4 regions of the Marinomonas dokdonensis genome follow, and region 4 is predicted to be linked to each of the others. Evidence: predicted binding sites of a transcription regulator. Region 4 holds the regulator's gene; each other region holds the start of a gene.
The links. Region 4 encodes PhoB, which activates phosphate uptake and scavenging genes when phosphate is short. Its sites were predicted from a motif close to TGTCATANNNNTGTCANA; they were not measured.
Positions count from the first base shown of each region.

Region 1: olsF (bifunctional ornithine lipid synthase OlsF) is a predicted target of PhoB. The motif match lies at 2,516-2,533, and genes of this name have one in related genera.
Region 2: ACUM5Y_RS14420 (bifunctional 2',3'-cyclic-nucleotide 2'-phosphodiesterase/3'-nucleotidase) is a predicted target of PhoB. The motif match lies at 2,584-2,601, and genes of this name have one in related genera.
Region 3: ugpB (sn-glycerol-3-phosphate ABC transporter substrate-binding protein UgpB) is a predicted target of PhoB. The motif match lies at 2,835-2,852, and genes of this name have one in related genera.

Region 1 covers NZ_JBRAND010000006.1:89,036-93,601, forward strand. The annotation lists gene ACUM5Y_RS14380 (LacI family DNA-binding transcriptional regulator) at 1-125, shown strand, start outside; gene ACUM5Y_RS14385 (Gfo/Idh/MocA family protein) at 159-1,325, opposite strand; gene ACUM5Y_RS14390 (TIM barrel protein) at 1,452-2,345, opposite strand; gene olsF (bifunctional ornithine lipid synthase OlsF) at 2,593-4,305, shown strand; gene ACUM5Y_RS14400 (hypothetical protein) at 4,312-4,458, opposite strand.
Region 2 covers NZ_JBRAND010000006.1:96,986-101,551, forward strand. The annotation lists gene betA (choline dehydrogenase) at 1-466, shown strand, start outside; gene ACUM5Y_RS14420 (bifunctional 2',3'-cyclic-nucleotide 2'-phosphodiesterase/3'-nucleotidase) at 544-2,481, opposite strand; gene ACUM5Y_RS14425 (zinc metallopeptidase) at 2,635-3,312, opposite strand; gene ACUM5Y_RS14430 (DNA-J related domain-containing protein) at 3,407-3,985, shown strand; gene mltA (murein transglycosylase A) at 4,081-4,566, shown strand, end outside.
Region 3 covers NZ_JBRAND010000003.1:371,289-375,854, reverse strand. The annotation lists gene ugpE (sn-glycerol-3-phosphate ABC transporter permease UgpE) at 1-524, opposite strand, end outside; gene ugpA (sn-glycerol-3-phosphate ABC transporter permease UgpA) at 521-1,399, opposite strand; gene ugpB (sn-glycerol-3-phosphate ABC transporter substrate-binding protein UgpB) at 1,476-2,777, opposite strand; gene ACUM5Y_RS09520 (MuF-C-terminal domain-containing protein) at 3,479-3,934, opposite strand; tRNA gene ACUM5Y_RS09515 (tRNA-Phe) at 4,422-4,497, opposite strand.
Region 4 covers NZ_JBRAND010000003.1:102,001-106,566, reverse strand. The annotation lists gene ACUM5Y_RS08260 (response regulator) at 1-462, shown strand, start outside; gene phoR (phosphate regulon sensor histidine kinase PhoR) at 539-1,876, opposite strand; gene phoB (phosphate regulon transcriptional regulator PhoB) at 1,873-2,568, opposite strand; gene ubiA (4-hydroxybenzoate octaprenyltransferase) at 2,634-3,506, opposite strand; gene ACUM5Y_RS08240 (chorismate--pyruvate lyase family protein) at 3,499-4,062, opposite strand; gene ACUM5Y_RS08235 (HDOD domain-containing protein) at 4,074-4,566, opposite strand, start outside.

The DNA of each region.
Region 1 (4,566 bases), on a different contig from region 4:
TCAAGGCGATGGTCGACGCGGCTGTGGATATTATTATAAACCGCATTGAGCAGCCCCAACTGGATACAGAAAAGCGCTTACTACCTTGCCAAGTAGTCTTGCGTGGGACATTAAAACAGCAGTAACCACCTTCGTTTACTGCTGCTTTAACACAATGGCTAATCTAGCTTCATCCATTGACCATTGGCTTGATGAGATGCCACAGCAGCCTGAACAAATTTCACGCCTCGTGCCCCCTCCTCAATACTCGGAAAGTAACGCGCTAATGGATTGGCTTCAATTTGAGTATGCTGGGCAATAATAACCTCTGCCAAGTCGGTATAGAGATTAGCAAATGCTTCTCGGTAACCTTCCGGATGACCAATCGCAATACGCGATACGCGATTTGCCGCTTCATGCAGTCCTAAGCCACCTTTTTGCAATATTTTGGTAGGCTGCTCAAGGCTTCTAACCATTAACTGATTCGGCTGCTCCTGATGCCACTCTAGGCCACCTTTACTACCGTATATTCTCAGATATAAACCGTGATCTGCTCCCGCGGCAGCTTGAGTAATAAAGAACGAGCCCCGAGCATTGTTGTCATAACGGCTTAGAATCCCCGTGTAATCATCTGCCTCCCGACCGGGCACAACCGTCGCAAGATCCGCACTAATTTCACTAGGCTCCATACCTGTAACAAACGCAGCCAGATGGTAACAATGTGTCCCTATGTCTCCTAAGATCAAAGAAGGTCCCGCTATCTCTGGGTCCATATGCCAGTTCTTACAAAGGCGCTCGCTCTCAGTCAGTTCTGCAAGATGCCCTTGCACATAATCACATTGCACCATGCGGATTTCGCCCAGTTCACCGGCGGCAATAATAGCCTTTGCTTCCCTAACCATAGGAAAACCTGAGTAGGCATAAGCAACACAGCATTCCAAGCCACTAGCCTGTACTTTTTCAACCAGGTCCATCGCCTCATCTAAATGATTAGTTAGAGGCTTTTCACACATAATATGAAACCCATGTTTTATTGCTAAACAAGCGATTTCATAGTGACTATTGTTAGGGGTCATAATGGCTATGACATCGACCCTATCTTCACGAGCAGCTTCTGCTAAGATCATTTCTTCAGGAGTGGCATAGCCTCTTGCTATGCCTAGCTGTTGGGCACTTTGCAATGACGTTTCAGGCTTTGACGAAAAGACCCCAGCCACGACTTCATAATATTCTTCTAAACAAGCTGCGCCCCGATGCACAATGCCGATAAAGGAGCCAGGCCCTCCTCCAATGACACCCAAGCGTAGCTTTCTTCCCAATGCATCAATTACTGGATTTGCAATCATAGTATCCCCCTAGCTCATACCACTTAATGGTCTGTGGTATGAAATATAAAAGAAAAGCGCAACCCACCACTTAATAAGTAGCAGAAGGCGCTTTAACTCATTGATTCACCAATTTATATTGGCAACTTATTGCAAAAACTTTTGTTCAATAAATTGCAAACTCAACTGGGCATTTTCTAATGAGCTGTTATCTTTGGCTGCAGGGTCAACGTCTTGCTCAACGGTAATCCAGCCTTCGTATTGGATTCTTTCTAATGTTGAACGCACAGCATTAAAATCAACACAGCCTTGGCCTAATGGACAAAAGACACCATTACCAATGGCTTTATAGAAATCCACATTATTCGCTACGGTATGCGCAAGTACGGCTTCATTAATATCTTTGAAGTGAATGTATTCAACACGATCTTGATAGGTTTCAATCAGCTCAGCAGGGTCAATACTTGCGTATCGGCAATGGCCCGTATCAATACAAAGCTTAACTAAATCACTGTCTAGATCTTGCATGGCGCGGTCAATTTCATCACGGTATTCGATGAAACTACCTGCATGGGGATGAATAACAGGGGTGATGTTATATTCTCGGCAGATCAGGGATAGCTCAGTAATTGTGGTCATCATCTCTTGCCATTGCTCATCTGGTAAGCGATAAGCTGTCTCAACCTGACCCGCTTGGTCTGTACGCGGTGAAGATACATGATCAATGACAACCATATATTTTGCATTCTGAGCCTGTAATAGCTTACAGGTGTCATGGGTATATTGAAGGATGGCATCTCGTTGCTCTGCTTTATGCAGATGCTTAAAGATAGTTCCAGCGATCAGCCCTAGGCCATTCTCTTCTAATTTTGCAGCCAAAACTTGGCTATCGGTGGGCAGATAGCCTAAAGGCCCCAGCTCTGTTGCCTTATATCCTGCCTGAGATATTTCATTTAGCACGGTTTGCCATGGTGGATTATCAGGGTTATCGGCAAATTCTATTCCCCAGGAACAAGGCGCATTTGAGAGTTGAAGTTTCATTATTTTTATTCTTCCTTTAGTTGATTTAACGACATCAACACATTAATGCAAGCGCTTGCAAAATGTCAATATGTGCACAAAACAATCCTTAAATTTTCTTTTCAACGGCGAATTCAAACGATGGAATGTCATAAATTGCTTACTCAGCCGTCATCAATCAGACACACCACTGTCACTTTAATGTCATGAATACACTCTAATCTGAGGTCATAAAGAACAAGTCTATGAACCCTAGCGGAGCCCTATTGTGATACAAGTTGAACAATTGATTGCCAGTAAATCACCGCAGTTTTTTGATAAAAGTCCCATTATTACTCGCCCAACTTTAAGTGTTTTAAAGCGCTTATTTCATGAAAGCGAGGTGAATGAGTTTTTAGAACAAAACAGCGACTGCATTGGCTTTGAATTCATAGATCGAGTTCTTGATCACTTCAACTTTAGTTATCAGGTCAGTCAGATAGACAGACGTAACATTCCCGCCAGTGGCCGCGTGATGATCATTGCTAACCACCCTTTAGGCGCACTGGATGGCCTAGCTTTATTGCGTTTGGTTGGCGAGATACGTCCAGATGTCAAAATTGTCGGCAACGATTTATTGATGGGTTTCGACAGCTTAAATAACCTTGTTCTCCCTGTAGATAACATAGGTGGCAAAACGGGTCGCCAGCAACTCAAAGCCATTATGAACTGCCTTCACAATGAAGAAGCCGTGATCATTTTCCCTGCGGGAGAAGTCTCTCGCTTATCCCCAAGTGGGGTAAAAGACCAACGCTGGAATCATAACTACCTAAAGTTGGCGCAAAAAACCAACAGCCCTTTATTACCTGTGCATATTGGTGGTCGTAACTCCATGCTGTTTTACACCAGCTCTTTGGTGTATCGACCATTGTCGACCCTACAACTCGCCAATGAAATGTTCCGCCAGAAGAATCGCAAGATTCCAATGCAGGTGGGTCAAGCCATTCCCATTCAAGAACTGGCTAAGTTACCACTTAGAGATAAAGACAAAAATAAACTGGTTAAGCGCCACCTTTACCGCATTGCCAAGGGCAAAAAGCCTTTACTGAAAACCGAAAAGACGGTCGACCATCCACAGAATCGACAGTTAATTAAAAACGAGTTGAAGCAGTCTGAGCACCTAGGCAGCACCAAGGACAACAAGCAGATTTATCTATTTGATTACAATCCAAGCTCCGTCACCATGAAGGAAATCGGCCGACTACGTGAAATAGCCTTTCGACAAGTGGGAGAAGGCACTGGAGAACGTACCGATTTAGATAAATTTGATCAGTACTATCGCCATCTTATTTTGTGGGACGAAGAAGAGTTAGAAATTGTCGGCGCCTACCGCATAGGGGAAGTCGCCCGTTACATGAGAGATAAGAGCAGTAACAAAATCTACAGTGCCGAGCTGTTCCGCTACTCTTGCGACATGGAACCCTATTTTGAACAAGGCATAGAGCTGGGGCGTAGTTTTGTACAGCCGAAATATTGGGGCAAACGCAGCCTGGATTACTTATGGTATGGCATTGGCGCCTATTTAAACCGTCACCCAGATATTCGCTATATGTTTGGTCCAGTGAGCTTAAGCAACAGCTACCCGCAAATTGCCAAGGACCTTATTGTGGCCTTTTACAAAAAATATTATGCCGACAATGAGCATCTAGCTCGTTCTTATACGCCCTACCAAATTAATCCAGATCACAATGAATTGATCGCTGGGTTATTTACAGGAGAAAGCTACGAAGAAGATTTTAGAGCATTAAAAGAGCAACTGGGTCATGTGGGTGCTAGCGTGCCGACCTTGTTTAAGCAGTACAGTGAGTTGTGTGAAGCAGGAGGGGTTCGCTTCTTAGACTTTGGGGTCGATGCCGACTTTGGCTATTGCGTTGACGGCTTAGTCCTAGTGGACTTAGAAAAAGTCAAAGAAGCGAAACATAAGCGTTACCGTGGTGCTTAGAGACACTTAGAAAGGGCCATGGTGACCATGGCCACTGTGATGATGTTTAGGTTGGTATGGCTTTTTGTGAGCTTTTTTCACCACCATTAAGTAAACAACCTTAATTAACAGCATGACACTTAGCACGAGAAGAACGATCAGTTGTAAGTCCATAACAACACCTCATTTTTCGCTGAATATTATTTCAGTCTAGTACAGAAATAATAAATGTGGCGATTTTTACCTGCACCAAGAGATAACAGAATGCATACCTTTTGCGTA
Region 2 (4,566 bases), on a different contig from region 4:
CCCAGGAGCGAAACCACGCATCTTGTTTAACTACATTAGCACAGAGCAAGATAAGCAAGATTGGCGCGACACCATTCGCCTCACCCGAGAAATCCTGCAACAGTCTCCCTTGGATAACTATCGCGGCGAAGAGATTCAGCCGGGGTCTCAGGTTCAAACTGATGAAGAAATCGACCAGTGGGTGAAAGCCAATGTAGAAAGTGCTTACCACCCATCTTGTACCTGTAAGATGGGTGCTGACAACGATCCAATGGCAGTATTAGACAGTGCTTGCCAAGTGAGAGGCGTCAAGCAACTCAGAGTTGTCGATTCGTCGATTTTCCCAACCATCACCAATGGTAACTTAAATGCGCCAACCATTATGGTGGCGGAGAAAGCGGCGGATATTATTTTAGGCAAACCGGCGCTAGCGAGCGAAAATGCTCCCGTGTGGATTCACCCAGAATTCGACGCCCAGCAACGCTAACTGCCGCCTCAAAAACACCCAATAAAAAAGCGCCATGACTTACATCATGGCGCTTTTTTCGTCTAGCTTACTAAAGATTAACGTAACTCAAAAATCGCAAAACCTTTGTCGTCTAACGCTTTGTAAGTCATATTGCTAGGCGCTAGCTCTTTAGCATTAGGAGAGGAAGTAAATTGCACTTTGGCTTTACCAAAGCTTGCGAACTTCCAGTTGCCATCGGCTTCAGGGTTGATGGTTTTCTGGCTCAGAAGATAGTTCGCCACCACATCACGGTTTTTATCTGGGGCATCAATAACAATGGTATCACCGGATAAGTTCGGGAAATGGCCGCCCCCTGTAGCACGGTAGTTATTGGTAGCGACTAGGAATTCAGCTTCCTTATCCAAAGGCTTACCTTCAAAAGTCACCTTCTCAATGCGATGGGAGTCAGCATTGACCAAGTTACCTTCTAGATCATAACGCGCAGGATTGGTAACATTAATTTGATAATCGATACCATCAATCACATCAAAGTTATAGGTTGGGAAAGACGCATTCACCAAGTCCTGTGCTTGGCTAGAATTGCCATCAATCTGGTTAAACTGTCCAGCAGCCACTTCCAGCCATTCAATCACCTGTGCCCCAGTCAACTTCACAACTTTTAAATCGTTCGGGTAGATATACAAGTCGCTAACATTTTTCAGCGCAATATCACCCTTAGGGACATTGGTGTAATACTCAGGGCCACCCCGGCCACCCGCTTTGAAAGGCGCGCCCGCGGATAAAATAGGCATGCCTTCATAAGAAGTGCCACGAACAATGTTTTGCACATACCAAGTTTGCGCATTGTTCACGATCTGGATAGAAGGATCATCCTGAACCAGTGCAAAGAAGCTGTTAATGTCTGCGGTGGACTCACCCACTTTACGACGCATGTATTGCAAGGTGCCTTCATGCTCGGTTTCTACGGCATCATTGATGGCGGCATCCGCCTTCACCAACGGAATGGTTTTACGCCCTTCACGCTTGGCAATAGCACGCACAGAGGCTTTACCGTCGGCGACTTGCCAGCCTCCTTGTGGGCTTTCTTCTAGCACTAGATCAATCACCCCTAGGTGAGAGCCCCAAAAGCCCGGCATGGTTGCAAACTTACCGAACACTGTGCCTTTTTCGTTGTCCACGCCCGCCAGTCCATTCAAAGATTTATCCCCAGGGAAGACGCGATGGGAGTGGCCGAACAAGATGGCATCAATGCCATCCACTTTGGCGAGATGGTAAGTCGCGTTTTCTTCGCCCTTCATATAAGGGGAATTTTGCATACCACTGTGGGGAATGGCGATGATCACATCGGCCCCTTGGGCTTTCATTTCTGGCACATAGCGTTCAGCAGTTTCGATAATGTCTTTTGCCACCACTTTGCCCGTTAGGTTGTCTTTATCCCAAGTCATGATTTGTGGTGGAACAAAGCCGATATAACCAATTTTTACAGTTTGCGTATTGCCATCGGAATCGACAAACTGCTTGTCTTTAATCAGGTAAGGTTGGAAATAAGGTTGATCGTTTGAAGGGTCTTTATCGCCGTCGTCCAAATACACATTGGCGTTCACATAAGGGAAGTTTGCCCCACTTAGGCTTTTCATCAAAAAGTCTAAGCCATAGTTAAATTCATGGTTACCGATATTCCCCACATCATAATCTAATAGATTCATGGCTTTAAACGCTGGATGTGTTTCTCCGTAGCGTAGCACTCGACCTTTAGCGACGTAATCTCCTAGTGGCGTACCCTGTAGCAAATCACCATTATCCACTAGCACAGAGTTACTGACTTCGGCGCGAGCGGCCTTTATCAGTGTCGCGACTCGTGAAAGCCCCACTGCATCACTTTGCTTATCGCCGTAGTAGTCATAATCCACTAGGTTCATGTGAATATCTGTGGTTTCCATGACGCGTAAGTCAATGGTCGCGGCTTGAGCCAAGCTGCTTAGGGCCAAAGAAGAAGCTAAAACAGCAGCTCCTCTTAGAATAGAAGGGGTCATCATGTCTCTCCATACACTATGATTGATGTGGTCAATATTAATACTAACCAAAAGGTTAATATTCCATCATAAAACGAAATTGTTACAGTTTCATAGGCGTTCTGTAACAAATTCGTCATTTTGATGAATGGAGGTCGTGAATGGGCAAGAAGGTTAGCGTTTCAGCCAACGCCAGAAGAAGAGCAAGCGAACCAAGGCCGCCGCCACATAGGTCAAAGCGCAGGCCGTTAAAATACGTTTTATTTTTGGCAAATCCTGCTTAGGTACATATTCTCCTTGGGCAACAATCGGTAACGCTTTATTGAAACTGGCGTCCCACTCCTCTGGCAAGATAATAAGCTGTACCAGCACCGCCAAAAAGCCCGACAAGCCTACGACTAAAGCATGCAACGCCACCGCATAAGGTAAATGCAGCAACATGGAGATCAGTGGCCAGCCAATCAATAATGCCCCGGTAAGTTTCGCTATGATCATCAATAAGGGTCGATAACGACGACTCAACTTGGCGATGCTTTCATTTCTTTCATGGGCCAAGGCATGGCCGACTTCGTGACTGGCCACCGCCACGGCAGTAAGAGAGTGTCCGTTGAATACACTTGGGCTGAGACGCACCGCATGGGCCTGAAAGTCAAAGTGGTCACGCCCTTCTTGGGTGGTCTCCACACTCACTTGATCTAATTCGAAGCGCTTGATCAAATGCTGCGCCAACTCCCCGCCTGTACCCGGTAAATCGTCTCTGTGGCCAGCATAGCGCTTCAGGGTATATTTCACCCATAACGTCGGCGCGACAATCAGCAGTACCAACACTATGATGAGGACTATCCACAACATATCTCTTCCTCTAACTAAAATCAGCGACCATGGATTTGGTGATCAAAATCCAAATCGCTTACACTGGTTTAAATATTCGCATTTAAGGCACCAAATGAGAAACCCTTTAGTCGCATCAATACTCACCCTACTGAAAGCCCATCCTGATGGCATCAGTGAGTTTGATATTCTCAAAACCTTAAAGCAGCAGCACCCCACCTTTAATGAACTGGCCGACGATGCCAATCTACAGCTCTTTCGCCAACATTTCTTGATCATGAACGCGTTATATCAGCTACAAGGTCGCTTATGGCGCGAAGATAACCTAGTCCTTGAAATCAGTTCTTTAAAAATTAAGCTGACGAGTAAAAGCGTGATACCCAAGGCGCAGCTGCAAGAATTAGACAACAGTGCAGATGTAAAGCTTGCTGCTTATTATCTGGACTGGCAGGAGTATCAAAAAACCGATGAGGCAGAAGTATCACGATTATTGGAAAGCTTCTATCTTGGCACTTGCTATCAAACTGGCCGGCAAGAGGCCCTTAAAACCCTCGCCATCGACCACGAGAATCCCAGCAAAGTCGAAATAAAACAGCACTATCGCAAACTGGTACAAAAGCATCACCCAGACTTAGGAGGTGACCCTGAAACCTTCATTGCCCTACGCCAAGCCTACGAGCAATTGATGCTGTAAAGTCGCTTGATTTAGGGGGTATTAATCGGCAAGCTGACGACTCACTTTTTTATTTTTTGTTGTTTTTTATCGATTTTTAAACTGGGTTTGTTGTTATGACACACAGATTTTCACCTTCTTTTTCTTTACTCAACAGCCGGCCTTGGCTACATGGTTTAAGCCTAGCGGCTTTATTAGTATTAAGCGCCTGCAGTCAGCGTGAAATTGACGCCTCGAATGATTTTGAGAACAACGGCCGTGATACCCAAGCCCTTAAACGTGACACCTTGTATTTGAAAGAAAGCCTGCCGCCAGGCTTACCAGTTCCAGATGATGTGTTTAAAGATGGTCTCGCCCAGCAAGTAAAGTATTTAAATAAGCTCAGCGAGCGAGAGTACCAGTTGGGCAACCTTACTGTGAGCCTAGAGGACTTACTGGCCAGCACCCAAGCATTGCAAGATTGGTTAGATAACCCTGCCACACAGCCTAACCTCACGGCTTATCAACTGGCTGGGCAAGACCAGCGCGGCAATGTGCAGATCACTGGCTACTATGTACCTGTGCTGTCAGTACGCCACCAAGCAGATGAAACATTCAAATAC
Region 3 (4,566 bases), 270 kb from region 4:
ACCAATTCCCCAGGGATACTCAAAAAGCACTGACGGAACAAGAAGGTAGCCGTAGCACTGGCGATCAATGGCAAGGTCAATCCGGTGTAGCTGTTCAACAAATCAAGATTCGCAACCACCTCGTAGGTCGGCACTATACGCACCTCTACCGGCAGCATTAGGGTCATGAAAATGGTCCAAAAACATAGCGTGCGCAGTGGAAAGCGGAAAAACACAATCGCATAAGCGGATAACAAAGAGATCGCGATCTTGCCAAAAGTAATGCCCAACGCCATTATCAAAGAGTTCAGCATCATCATCCAAACTGGCTGAGAAATACCATTGCCTGCTTCTTCGAATAACACCGCCCCCCAAGTTTCTGCGGCAGCATCACCGAACCATAAAGGAATATGGCCAACCCCAAAGGCAGAGGCTTCATGAGTAGAAGCCACAATCGCTACCCAAACAGGCAAGGCAACTAAGCCAATGCCCAATAACAAAGTGGCGTGGCTAATAAAGGTTAGCCAAGGTCGATTTTCTATCATGAGTACTGCACCTTACGCTCCACAAAGCGGAACTGTATTACTGTCATTACACCGACGATGGCCATTAGCACCACAGACTGAGCGGCTGAACTACCAAGGTCTAGGCCAACAAAGCCGTCTTCAAAAACTTTATAAACCAACAAGGTGGTACTTTGCCCTGGGCCACCTTTCGTGGTGGCATCGATTACCCCGAAGGTTTCGAAGAAGGCGTATACCAGATTAATCACCAACAAGAAGAAAGTGGTAGGCGAAAGCATAGGAAAAACAATGGTCCAAAAACGCTTCGCAGGGCCAGCACCATCAATGGAAGCGGCTTCGATTAACGAGCGAGGCACAGCCTGCAAACCCGCTAAAAAGAATAGAAAGTTATAACTGATTTGTTTCCACGTGGCGGCGATAACCACCAAGATCATCGCTTGGTTGCCATTCAAATAATGGTCCCAATCAATACCGAGTTTTTGTAACCACAGGGCAATCGGCCCCATACTCGGGTCAAATAGAATCCACCACAACACACCAGCTAAGGCAGGTGCCACGGCATAAGGCCAGATCAACATGGTTTGATAAGCCAATTTCCCACGGATCACTCGGTCTGCCATCACTGCCAAAAACAGCGCGATGGCCATCCCTGCAAAGGCAACGGAAAAACTAAAAATCAACGTGGTTAAAATTGATTGGTAATAAAGAGGGTCAGTAAAGATTTCATGAAAATTATCTAAACCAACAAATTCGCGGCTAATCCCAAATGCATCTTCTTGGTAAAAAGCTTGCTCTAGTGCTTGCTCAGCGGGCCAAAGGAAGAAAATAAAAGTGATCACTAGTTGTGGCAAGACTAACAACCAAGGTAAGCCTTTATTAGGAAAAGTTACTGTCATAGAGATGATATCCGGAAAACAAAAACGGGTATCCCCCTATGGCTGAATACCATAGGGGGATGGCTTGACTAAAAGCTTAGTCGTTCGCTTTTTCAAACTTACGCAACAGGGCGTTACTACGCTCTACCGCTTTATCTAGAGCCGCTTGAGCAGTCGCTTGACCGCTCCATACAGACTCAAGTTCTTCATCGATCACACCACGAATTTGTACGAAGTTACCTAGACGCAAACCTTTGGTGTTGCCAGTAGGCGTACCAGTGGTCATTTGTGTAACCGCTGTTTCCGTACCTAGATTCGCTTCATAGAAGCCTTGACCTTTGGTTAGGTCGTAAGCCGCTTTAGTGATTGGTAGGTAACCAGAGAACTGGTGCCAATCCGCTTGTACTGCTGCGCCAGACAAGAAGCCTAGGAAAGACGCGACGCCTTTGTATTCTTCAGCAGAATGACCTTGCAGCACCCATAAAGACGCACCACCAATAATAGTGTTAGATGGTTTTTCTACCTTGCCTTCCCAGTAAGGAAGTTCCGCTACGCCAAAGTCAAACGTCGCGTTACGCTTAATGCCCGCGTAACCCGCGGAAGACTCAGTGAACATTGCACATTCTTGGCTGTAAAATTTCGCCGCGCCGTCGTTGGTACGACCAGAGTAGCTAAAGATACCGTTTTGCTGCCACTCACCCATCTTCTCGATGTGAGCAACTTGCAAAGGACCATTGAACGCCATTTCAGTTTTCAGACCACCAAAACCGTTATCCAGCGTTGCGAAAGGTGTATTGTGACGCGCACTAAAGTTCTCTAAATGTACCCAAGACTGCCAAGCGGTAGTGAAACCACAAGATACGCCAGAAGCCTGCAATTTCTTCGCCGTTGCTTCCACTTCTTGCCAAGTTTTTGGTGCTTGAGTGATGCCCGCTTTAGCAAACAAATCTTTGTTGTAATACAGCACAGGAGTCGAGCTGTTGAATGGTAAAGAAAGCATATTGCCTTCGTTATCCGTGTAATAACCCGTTACCGCACTTAGGTAAGAGCTTTCATTGAAAGACTGACCAGATTCACGCATCAGCTTGTGGACAGGATAAATAGCGCCTTTGGCCGCCATCATGCTTGCTGTACCTACTTCGAAAACTTGTACGATTGCAGGCTGCTGTTTAGCACGAAATGCAGCGATTGCAGAAGTCATTGTTTCAGAGTAGTTACCTTTATAAACCGGTTTTACTGCGTATGCATCTTGTGAATCGTTGAACGCCTGAGCGATCTCATTCACCTTCTCACCGTTTGCACCACCCATTGCATGCCACCACTCAATTTCAGTAGCCGCAAAACCAGAAGTCGCAACAGACAAACCAACCAACGCAGACGCCATCTTAAACTTATGCATTACCATGTCCCTCAGACGAGTTATTATTAAATTCGAGAAAACACTATAGACACCAAATATGTCACTTTTATGATAAACCTATTTCAAATGAAACAACAATAGCTCAAATGAAACCGAAAGCTAGCGTAAACCCCATCAAAACGAAACACTCAGGTTCAATAACCCCTGAAAAAATAACAACTTATAAAAATCCGAACATCAGCATCAGCGCACAAAAAAACTTCACATAAAGCCTAAAAAACACACCTACCACCCCACCATAAGTAGGTCCCCCTTTAGGGGGAAGCGGAAACCATGCAAACAACACCTCATACCAGCCCACCATCTGTAGGTCCCCCTTCAGGGGGAAGCGGAAACCATGTAATTTTTTATAGCACACCAGAAACAAATAAAAGTTATAGAAACCATAGCTTTCATGCAGACTTACGTAGAGTGATTATGTTGAATCGAGCGACTAAACTTGGGTATCGTAATAATACAACTGAGACTATTTTCACATTGAATAGCTATAGGAGAAACAAGGGGGGAGCTAGATGCTAATTTACTATTCTGTAGGCAAAAAAAAGCACCCTTTGAAGGATGCTTTCTGAAATTTAGAGAAACATGACATTTCAGCTCTAATTGCTTGGTGTGAGAGGCCTCTCTAAGATTAATACTATATAAAGATCGATATAAAGTAAAGTAAATAAAAGCAACAACAGTTACGAAGACTGCCAAAGAAGAAGGCCGTCTCTAGTCCATTTCAACTCAGGGTCAGGACCTTCTTTTGCGTAAACACTAGCGACCACATTATAAAACTTTCCACGACCCATTTGTTTGTTCGGATGCACAGGAATGATAATAGGGCTTGATTGATGCACCTCAATAGTTAATACCACAGCAGCCCCTTTCACATGTATAGAAGCTGATTTGAACAAGCTTTTGGGGTGCTCTAGAACACTCGGTAAACGCTTTAAAAATGAAGTAGGGATACCATGATCAAAGCATGCTTTTTCAATAACCGAGCCAGTAATTACAATAGGAAGAGGAGGGAAGTCTGCATGCTCAACTAAGTACTTTGGAGTGTCGCCAAGTAATAGTACAACTTCTTTCTTAGGTGGCGCCCCAATCATTGCGTCTTGAATGATGGTAGTCACAAGACTACTGTAGTTACTCAAATCCAAATTCCCTTTTGAATCATTTATATTGGATCTAACATGATATCACTAATCAATCTTCCGTTCACTCAGATATAACTATCTCTACTAGCAACTAGTAGTCAACCTCATTCTCGTTTATTTGGGGGATTAACACCCCACTCACTAATGAAAGCAGTTTAAACTCAGGATCTGGCCTCAAATAAAGTTGGCCACCCACCATCCACTCGAAGACAATCTCCCATTACTCAGGCCAAGCAAGCATTTGTCGAACAAGAACTTACCACGGGTCGGCTGGTAAACGTTTTAGGGGGATCTATCGGGTAGACAACGATTACTTTATCGTTCGCAAGAAAGGAGCTCATGCAAACAACTGGGTGGCGCAGGTTTGGCAGTGGCTACTGGAGGAGTTGAGTGCTTAACAGCACTCTTTATTGAATTGATACGTGCCAAATCACAAATCGCAGGCAAAAAAAAACCTGCTGTAAAAAGCAGGTTTCTTTAATAATGGTGCCCAGACGCGGAATCGAACCACGGACACGAGGATTTTCAATCCTCTGCTCTACCGACTGAGCTATCTGGGCAAGTGCGGCGTATTATATACGAGCCTCTCATGCCGTCAACACTTTTTTTTAAATTATTTTAAACAATCA
Region 4 (4,566 bases):
CATAATATTGATGGCAAATTAGCTTCGCAAAAAGCACGCCCTGGCAGCGCGTTGGGCTCTGATAGTAGCTCAGCAGCCTCTTTGGACATTCTGCTTGGAGCTGGTAGCAAAACTACTCAAGTGACCCCTAAAGTTACCGCGCCGAGCGTGACTATGAAGGATGTAAAAATTCCCACCATGGTTCGCTTTGAAAATAAGCAATTTCGTTGCATGGTGATTAAGCTTTCTAAACAAGAGGGCACTCTTTTGATAAAGAGTGATGATGTGATCCCTGCCGTATTAGGCCAAGCTGTGCTGGATTTAGAATACCAAGGGCAGATTAATCGCCTAAATTATTATGTTCAGTCTGTGGCGACCACAGAGAAAAAGCACGACTCGACTTTCTTAACCGTCACCCTAGTATTGATTGACCAAGATGACGAAAAAGAAGCGTTTATGAAAAGCTTATTTGAAAGTTTGTAAGCAGAAAATTTGTCGCTAGCTTGCCAGCGATGTAGCAGGGAATAAGTAAGGGCGCTCCATGGAGCGCCCTTATTGTTTAATCAGAGCTCTTAAGCGCTTCTGTATCGCTTTCAAGAGCAAAGGCGTCTGTTCGGATGCGGCTGGCGGGGAAATGGCAGGAGAAGGTGCTGCCGAAGCCTGGCTGGCTACGAATTTGTAGCTTGGCATCGTGGTGTAAAATAACGTGCTTTACAATGGCTAAGCCCAAGCCTGTGCCGCCAGTTTTGGAGCCTCGGCCTTTATCCACACGGAAAAAGCGTTCCGTAAGGCGAGGGATATAACGCGGCTCAATACCCAAACCGGTATCCTGTACCGAAAAGACACCACTAAATTCGTTTGCTTCCCACATTACGGTAATTTCACCACCGTCTGGTGAGTATTTAATTGCATTTACGACCAAGTTCGAGAAGGCACTGTATAGCTCTTTAAAGGAGCCATACAAGCGCGCATCTTCAGGAATATCAAAAGTGAGTTGATGTTGGTCGGTGAGAATCGGCGAAGCCATTTTCTGGATGGCCTGAATCAAATCACTTACTTTAAGCCATTGGTCTACTTCGCGTTTATCATTGCTTTCTAGACGCGAGAGCAGCAGTAGATCTTCTATCAGGTGTTCCATGCGTTCAGATTGATCAGACATATTCACTATGCCTTTTTGCATACTGGCAGGCAAACTGTCTTTAAACATGGAAAGGGTTTCAAGATAGCCTTTAATCACCGTGAGGGGCGTTTTTAACTCGTGAGAAGCGTTGGCCACAAAGTCTTTACGCATTTGTTCTAACAGGTGCAGGCGAGTCACATCACGGATAAAAATCAGGTGATCATTTTTATCATAAAGGGTGGTTTGTATTTCTAAATAAACACCGCTTTTTGCTGGCGATTTAATTACCAGAGGTTCGCCAAAACGCTTTTGGCTAAAGTAACGGAAGAAATCTGGGTTACGTACTATGTTGGTGATGGCTTGGCCGCGATCGACAGGACGCATCAGGCCTAGAAAGTGTGCCGCGGAATTGTTCCACCATTCCAAGTTGCCTTGGTTGTCCGCCATAATAACGCCTTCTTTTAAGGCGGCGGTAGAGCTTTCAATTCGAGTTAAGGCTTGGCGCATACGGCGTTTCGATTTACGTTGCTTTTTCTGCAAGCGATAAACCGAATCAAATACTTCACCCCAGATACCGCTGGTTTCTGGTGGGGCTTTGCGACCAGAGTGGCGCAGCCAATGGTGGAAGGTATAAAGCTGATAAAACTGCCAATATAGGGTGCCGAGAACATACAGCAAAACCACCGCCAACAAATGACCTAAAACTAGGCCAATAGTAATACAGGCGGCGAGGCCAATGAGCCAACGCAGTATGGTGTTACGCCAGATGGTTTTCATGCCGTCCTTTTAGCTGAAAAACGATAACCTGTGCCGCGTACGGTTTGGATCAGGGTGTCATGGGTGTTGCCAATGGCTTTACGTAAACGACGAATATGAACATCGACGGTGCGCTCTTCGACGTAAACATTGCCACCCCACACTTGATCAAGCAGCTGTGCGCGAGAATAAGCTCGTTCTTGGTGAGTCATTAAAAATTTGAGTAAGCGGTACTCGGTTGGCCCCATTTCTAATGGACGGCTACCAATGGTAACGCGCTGACTGATTGGGTCGAGTACTAAACCTTCTACTTCGATCGGCTCATCGACGCCTTGAGGTGTCGCACGGCGCAATACCGCTTTTAAGCGTGCCACCAGTTCACGGGGCGAGAAAGGTTTGGTGATGTAATCGTCCGCACCAACTTCTAATCCTTGAATCTTATTATCTTCTTCGCTTTTTGCGGTCAGCATAATAACGGGGATTTCCGCCGTGGTTGTGTCTTTTTTCAGGCGTCGAGTTAGCTCTATGCCACTGCCGCCAGGCATCATCCAATCGACAAGAATTAGGTCAGGTCGATGGTCAACAATAATTTCATGGGCTTGTTGGCTGTTTTCTGCTTCCAAATACTCGTAGCCGGCCATCTCTAGGGCAACGGCAATCATTTCACGTATGGAAGACTCATCATCAATTATTAATACTTTTTTACCGGTCACAGGATCTATCCTCATCTCAGGAACGGTTTATTAAAACGACCAAATGTGACAATTAGGTTAAAATGTCACATCGTTGCCATATATTCAACAAAATAGCTGCCGATAATGCCTAGGAATAGAGTGTAGCCAACGCGGTTATTGTCTAGGAAGGATTTAAAGCAGGCTTGGCGATCGCGGGTTTTGGATTGCTGAAACTGCTGATAGAAAAGCCAGAGGCAGACCAATAGCGCGACAAAATAAGGCCAATGTTGGGCAGACAAGATACCCACCCAAAACATCAGTGACAGCATCAGGCCTTGCAAACACACAATGACCAATAAATCGTATTGGGCGAAGAGAATGGCGGTTGATTTGATGCCAATTTTTAAATCGTCAGGCCGGTCTGTGATGGCATAGTAGGTGTCGTAAGCTATGGTCCAGAAGCAATTTGCCACAAATAGCATCCACAGTTGTGGGTCCGCAAGATTACCGCCTTGGGCGCTGTAAGCCATTGGAATGGCCCATGAAAATGCCAGCCCTAAGAAGAGTTGCGGTAAATGGGTATAGCGTTTCATGAAAGGGTAAAGTGCGGCTAAGCCTAGACCAACCACAGACAATAAGATGGTTTGTAAATCGGTAAAGAGCACCAATACAAAGCTGAGTAAAGCAAGGCCTGCGAATAAGGCTAAGGCTTCTTTCTCGCTCACCCGGCCCGAGGGCAAAGGACGATTCTTGGTGCGGTCAACATGACCATCGACTTTGCGATCTGCATAATCATTTATTACGCAACCAGCAGAGCGCATGCTAAAAACACCCAATATAAAAATCACGATTAAGGATAAATCGGGGAGGCCGTCTGCAGCGAGCCATAATGCCCATAATGTTGGCCACATCAGTAAAAATGAACCAATGGGACGGTTAAAGCGAGTCAATTCTGCGTAGGCGATGATCTTATTCATAAGTTTTAAATGGCTGCGCTAGATGAGTGATGGTGTCGAAAAATACTTCGTTAACCAGTATACCTTGACCATGCTGCAGAAAAACAGATCGACGTGCCCATAAGGCTTTGTTTTGATTAGGAAATAGATTCTTTGGAAGCTTTGCCACTTCAATTGGGCTGCGTTTTAGAGCCCTATGTTGGAATAAATAGCCGCCGAGCGGTTTGGTCTTTAGATGCTTTACCTGTCGCCAGCGGCCTTTGAGTGCGCTGGCTGGTACCACTGAGCGGGCTAAAATGACGGCTTCACCATCACAATGTAAAACCACAGTGCGGATACGCGTGGCATCCCTAGGGCGTAATTTTAGGCGTTTACGCTCTCTTGGGGTGGCTGTCCCCCAATCGTCTTCCAAAACCTTCACCGTGAGGTGACCAATGCTTTGTAGTTTGGCCGTTAACGAGTCGGCCGTTGTTAGCCAAGGCCACAGCTTAGAGGGTACTGCTTGCTTATTGATGCGATGGCAAGGATACCAGCGATAATCAAATTGTTGGGCTGCGGCTTGATTAAGGATTGTCATGGTGTGCAAGCTTACTGTTTTTTGATGAGGTTCGCCATGATCTGTAAGTAGGCACTGGATTCTAATAATTGCTGGTAAGCTTTTTGCGTATCAGCAGGAGTCAAACCTAGATCATTCAATAGTGCTGATGGTACTTCTTGCTGTCGATAAACTCGCTGGGCAAGGTGTAATAATTTGGTTAAAGGCGCGTGATCACCTTGATATTCGGGTTGAGTGCTGTAGCGAATAGCGGTGCAAACATTGTCCGGTAGTTGCCACTGCTTAAATTGGCGAAAAGCCAATTGTTGCTGAGTAAAACCTAGGGCAAACATCTCTATCATGTCAGCAGGCAAGTGGGGGTTGGCTTCATGTTGTCGTGATAAGGCAGAAAAATAGGGAGGTAGTACTGCCCCGAGAATCAAATAGCCAAAATTATGCAGTAAGCCTGCTAGGTAGGCATGGCCCTTTTGAGGGCGACGTTCTGGGGACACTCTCTGCACAAGTAAGTCCATGAGAATGGCATGG